Regions from separate parts of the Vibrio sp. PNB23_22_6 genome, predicted to be linked through region 2. Evidence: predicted binding sites of a transcription regulator. Region 2 holds the regulator's gene; the other holds the start of a gene.
The links. The regulator PurR, encoded in region 2, represses purine synthesis genes. The targets are predictions, from matches to a motif close to TNANGNAAACGTTTNCNTNA.

Region 1 (3,155 bases), on a different contig from region 2:
CGATAGGACCATGTTGGATTTCAGTAGAAGCAAGAACCGCAAGACAAGAAGCCATACCGATGCCGTTATCAGCACCAAGCGTTGTTCCTTTTGCAGTTACCCATTCGCCATCAATGTATGGCTGGATAGGATCTATAGTGAAGTCGTGATCAGTGTCTTCGTTCTTTTGTGGCACCATATCGATGTGTGCTTGAAGCACCACACCTTTCTTGTTCTCCATGCCAGGTGTAGCTGGCTTTTTAATAAACACGTTGCCAGTGGGATCGCGACGTACGTCAAAACCTTGCTCCGTAGCCCAGTTAACAATGTACTGAGCGAGCGCTTCTTCATGTTTTGAAGGATGAGGAATGGAACAAATCTTATCGAAGAACTGCCAAAGTGGAGCAGGTGATAAGGTACTGATCTCAGAATGGAATTCAGACACGGAGGACTCCTTTTGATGTGTTTTGCCAAATATGTGTCGCAAAAATATTTTATGTCTAGCAGTACATGCTAGTTAGTATTGGCTTTAAATTGGAATCAAGCATACCACCAGAACGATATCGCGAGTAGTCGTCAGGAAAAGGAATTCTAACGTAGGTATCTCCTTTCTCGGCGAAGAAGTCATTAATAGGAGGTGAAGTTAAGTGCATATCATTTGAAAAAGCCATCAAATTACAGTCAACTCTTTTGTAATTAACTTTCACATAAGCTTTTAATGTGGTGTTTTTTTGAGTTTTGCGTGATGTAGCTCACTATAAATGTTGTAATTTAATTTCTTAATGGTATATTTGTAACCAGCTTTTTAAAGAAGAATGAAATGCTCAAAGGATGAGTCCGTTTATCGCCTCCAAGGAACCGAGAAATCAACGACAGTATTAATTGATTTAGAAGGTGATATTTATGAAAGGTTTACCAAGTGCAATGTTCTGGAATAACAAATCTGTTTATACCGGTAACTTTGTATACCCAACAAGCTTTGGTTACTAATTGCAACCAACGCATGTGACTCGAACAGTTTGTTCACCCCTATAAATTGGAATTTTTTTTCAGTAATAGTGCTGACATGATTCACCGCCACTCATTTTGAGTGGCGTTTTTTTATCTTTTTTTTCGTTTCCGGCTACTTTCTCACCACCAAAGCTCTTTTCTGTTACCACTGCCCCGCTTACCCCAATTACCAGCCAAATAATTAAGTGTTTTAGGTTGAAAAGTTGGTATTTTTATTTGGAAGTTTAATACATTGTTCACTTTGTACACATCGCCTTAAATAGCGTATTCGTCTATTACTGTTTGTTTATTAAGGTATAAACTCTACGAGCGCTTCAGGTTCTACCGAATGAATTGCATATCCAAAGAAAAAAAATGCATTAGAGTGAAAATTCTATCTGGAATTTGTTATTTGATAACTTTATAATCCCAGCCAATCGATTACGCAACCGTTTACTTTTTATCTTTACAGGATTCGAACATGCTCGAAAGGCTATTTAAACTTAGTGAAAACGGCACCAATGTGCGCACTGAGATCATCGCAGGTATTACTACTTTCCTTACCATGGCTTACATCATTTTTGTAAACCCGACGATTCTTGCGGATGCAGGTATGGATCGTGGCGCTGTATTTGTTGCGACGTGTCTTGCCGCTGCGATTGGCTGTTTCATAATGGGCTTAGTTGCTAATTACCCAATTGCTCAAGCTCCGGGCATGGGTTTGAATGCGTTTTTCACCTATTCTGTTGTGTTGGGTATGGGCTATACCTGGCAAGTGGCGTTAGCTGCTGTATTCGTTTCTGGTTTGCTTTTCATTGCATTGAGTGTGTTTAAGATCCGTGAATGGATCATCAATTCGATTCCTCTTTCTTTGCGTACAGGTATTTCTGCTGGTATCGGTCTTTTTCTTGCATTTATCGCGCTTAAAAATGCAGGCATCGTAGTTGATAACCCAGCGACACTGGTTTCTATGGGCAACATCACGTCACTTCAATCAGTGCTTGCGGCGATTAGTTTTTTCCTTACTATTGCTTTAGTTCACCGTGGTGTAAAAGGCGCGGTAATGATCGCCATTCTTGGCGTAACGGCGTTAGGTCTTATCTTTGGTGATGTGCAATGGGGCGGAGTCATGTCCGCACCACCAAGTTTAGCTCCAACGTTCATGCAGTTAGACTTCTCTGGCTTATTTGAAGTTGGCATGATTTCAGTCGTATTTGCTTTCTTATTCGTGGACTTGTTCGATACGGCAGGCACGCTAGTCGGTGTGTCTCAAAAAGCGGGACTAACTGACGAAAACGGTAACATTCCTCGTCTAAACAAAGCGCTACTAGCTGACTCAACGGCGACATCTGTCGGTGCGTTGCTAGGTACATCAAACACCACATCTTACATTGAGAGTGTGTCAGGTGTGGCAGCAGGTGGTCGTACGGGTCTAACAGCCGTCGTTGTTGGTGTGCTGTTCCTCCTTGCTCTATTGTTCTCGCCACTAGCGGGAATGATCCCAGCTTACGCGACATCTGGCGCGCTGTTTTACGTAGCTATCCTGATGCTTTCTGGGCTTGTCGGTATCGACTGGCGTGACCTAACAGAAGCCGCTCCGGTAGTGGTTACCTGTCTAGTTATGCCTCTGACTTTCTCTATCGCAGAAGGTATCACGTTAGGCTTCATCGCTTACGCCGCTATCAAGTTGTTCAGTGGTAAAGGCCGTGACGTATCGATGAGTGTGTGGGTTATGTCTGCCATCTTCATCGTGAAATACATCGTAGGTTAATCCGGTTTGAAAAAAGCCAGTGTGGATGTTGGTTCGCACTGGCTTTTTGTTTTTTTGGGATTTTCCCCGGTAATACCCATCGCAGTAAGTCAGTGATCAGAGTTAGCGTAGGAAAAAACGTTTGGAAATAAGGTGAAATTTTCGATAAGTAGTTATTCTACAATCAAAATTTTAAACGAAGTTATCGAGCGTTATAACAAGCTAGAATGACCAGTTATTTACTACGATTGGTAGAATACATTCACTTCTTCATTTTGTGTTGTTCACCGAATACGATTTTTCTGCGCAATAAGCGGAGAATTTTGATATCAGCGTTGGTATTACGGAAGTGTTTCGGTAGAATAATCGTTTGCGCAGCTTGAAACCCCCATTTCCTCTGGTGTGGAAAATTTAGTGAGATGTGTCCAATTCAGTA
Region 2 (3,155 bases):
ACTACGGGGAATCCACGTTTCTTGTAGACGTACGGTTTTAATCCTTGAGTCTCGAAGTCAGATGAAGTTTTTTGGTCTCCTCGAATATGAAGTTGATTGTTCACAACGAGTGCAAACATCGTTTCATCAGCGAAAAGCCCGAAGCCACCAAACATTGAGCGCGACTTGATCGTACCAAGTGCCTCAAACAGCTTCATTGAGTCTTTGAGTATCGGTTTATCCATGGTGTGTTATCTCGGTGTAATTAATATTACGCCACCAAAAATCAGGTCCGAGAGATTAGCAAATGCATGCAGACACAATGTCATTAAAGGGTAAACTCACTTAATGCATATTTGCCATCGGTAACCCCGCTACCTTTCACTATATTTAGTGGTTAAGGCCGGAGGCTTTGCGTCCCATCCTTTCGAATGGTTTGCCCTGTGCGTGACAAGAGGAGAATACTTCGTATATTGCATTAACATCACGTTCCAAACACTAAAGTGTGATCTCTATTCAACTAATGGTGCCATCTTAATGTGTCTAATTTCATATTTTGAAATGTCTACTTGCCATACAAAAGCTTGATGTAGGAAATGGGCAACAAGTTAGTTAAAACAGCAATTTATCTTAGCTTTTGATTATATAAGTAATGTGAAATGCTTAAAAAATTTCATTTTACGAAATAAAAAAAGCACTCCGAAGAGCGCTTTATAAACTTGAGGGGGAGTTAGTTCAATTTCTTAACGGTGTTACGAACCACAATCTCAGGCTGCATTTCAAAAATGCGTTTTTCGTGTTCTTTGTCTTTGATTCGCTCTAGTAAAATCTCGAACGCATTCTTACCAACACGTCTTTTTGGTTGGTGAATAGTCGTTAGAGGAGGCGAGAAGAACTCCGCAAGCTCAATATTGTCATAGCCAATCACTGAGATATCATCAGGGATTTTTATGCCATTTTGTTGTAGACGGCTCATTAAGCCTAATGCCATGGTATCGTTAAAACAGAATACCGCAGTAGGGCGTTTATCCATTGCCGTAATGTTGTCTGCAGCAAGTACTGCCGTATCACACTCGAAGTTACCTTCGAGAATTAACTCTTCGTTTACTGGTAGCTTTGCTTCAGCCATTGCACGTCGAAAACCAGAAATACGCTCTTTACATGCTGCTTTATCAAAGTGACCGCTTAGGCATGCAATATCGGTGTGACCATTGTCAATCAGGAACTTCGTTGCTAGGTAACCACCTTCTTCAGAGTTGTCGATGATCTTATCCGCCTTTGAGCTTTCTGGGCCCCAGTCCATGACAACTTTTGGTATATCAGCATGGCGATCCAGCATTTCTTGTAGCTCTTCGGTTAAATCCGAGCACATCACTAAAATGCCATCAACACGCTTTTCTGCCAGCATTCGAATATAGTCACGTTGCTTCTCATAGATACCACCAGTATTACATAGGATCAGTGTGTATCCTTGGCGGTAACAGTAGCTTTCAACACCGTCAATAACTTCAGAGAAGAATAGGTTTGTTGATTGTGTTACCAACATGCCGATAGTACGGGTTGAGTTACACTTTAAGCTGCGGGCAACAGCACTTGGCGCGTAATTTAGTTCATCAACTGCTTTCATTACTTTTTCTTGGGTTGTTTCTGCAACAAAGCGCGTTTTATTAATTACGTGCGAAACTGTTGTGGTAGAAACGCCGGCTAAGCGAGCAACGTCTTTTATAGTGGCCATAAATGATGTCCTGTATCGAGCTACTTAATACCGTAGTGAATACAACCTTACGCTTAGTATCTGCGCAAACCGAGTGTTATGAGGAAAGTAGTACTCAATAGTTCAGGCAGTGGTTGTTCCGAAATCGGTATAATAAAGGTTTGTAGCAACATTCGTTGCTGAGAGTATTATTCCTTTTAGTTACAATAAGGAATGGATCAGCAATGATGTTAATAAAACACAAAAACCGCTATATTTCAGCGGTTTACATATAAATCATATTTAATCGTTTGCGTTCACATTTTAGACTGATGCGAGCACGCTGGCAATGTTTTCAGCTGTGGTTTTGTGTATTTCAAGTCACATTTTAACTGCGAAATGAAAAGGCTTTTCTACGCCAGACTAAAACTGAACGAACAAATAAGGAGCTCTGAACTCCCCAAAATAGACGGCAATTATTCACCAAGAAGGTAATTGCTGTCCAGTTTACAAAATGCAATTAATAGTTGTGCAACGCTAACATAGAAGCCAAATTCATCGAATTGTTTACACTTGGCAGCAAATGGCGGTAACCAAGTTAACAGCTGTTGCTGAATGAAATCGTTCTGTTTGGTGAATGCTTCTTCCATATGCTTTTCTTGCTCGAGTTCGTTAGAGCGGATGATCATGTTACCCAAAAAGTCTAACTCAACGGCTAAATGGTCTGCGGGCTCTTTGAGATTTACGTCCACTTGAACACCAAAATCGGCCATCAGTTTTTCCATTTCTTCTGCTGGCTTGTCGTTTAACAGTCCAGATTTACCAATATACATCGATGCGTATGGAAGGGCGCCATGTTTTTCTGTTTTAAGGAAAAGTTCACAAAAGTCTGCGGCAAGTTCTAATTGGGCATCTTCACGATCTTGTAAGCGGTTTAAAGCGTCCACAAGCGAGTCTACGGCTGGTTTAAGGGATTTATTTTCACCTAAACCAGCTAAAAAGCTTCGAATTTCAACACTATGATAAGTCTCTAGTTCTTTTTCGGTCAGTTCTTTGGCGAACAGGCTAGAAAACCACCAGTAAATTTCGGCACGTTTTTCATTAAAAGCTTTCACTTCTTGCATTTTTTGCTCCTGAATGATGCTCTTAAAACGGCATCTTGAAGTCACTTGAGAATATTTCCTTAAGTGTAAACAATTAAAATGAATAGCAGTAACTATAATTATGATGCCTTGTGGAAGAATATGCTCTTTTGTTAATGGCTACAAATAAGCTTGCTTTGAATCAATAAAATCGCAAAATCTTGCTTTTTTATGTATCTATGACTAGAAATGTTACTAGTTATGAATAGAATACGTCTTGGAATATAAAGAAGACAGAAAGTGGTGTAAATGAGCTATCACGTATTGGTCGTAGAAGATGATGTTGTAACTCGCAGTAAGCTTGCGGGCTATTTCCAAAATGAAGGTTACAAAGTCAGTGA

Region 1: the regulator PurR is predicted to act here: its motif matches at 1,411-1,430, upstream of ACVA54_RS15180 (NCS2 family permease).

The regions. Positions count from the first base shown of each region.
Region 1 covers NZ_JBNFXP010000020.1:57,471-60,625, reverse strand. Annotated here, with positions in the region: gene ACVA54_RS15185 (aminoacyl-histidine dipeptidase) at 1-424, opposite strand, end outside; gene ACVA54_RS15180 (NCS2 family permease) at 1,451-2,740, shown strand.
Region 2 covers NZ_JBNFXP010000003.1:255,513-258,667, forward strand. Annotated here, with positions in the region: gene ACVA54_RS04295 (TfoX/Sxy family DNA transformation protein) at 1-224, opposite strand, end outside; cyclic di-GMP riboswitch class I at 341-430, opposite strand; gene purR (HTH-type transcriptional repressor PurR) at 710-1,714, opposite strand; gene torD (molecular chaperone TorD) at 2,149-2,796, opposite strand; gene torR (two-component system response regulator TorR) at 3,064-3,155, shown strand, end outside.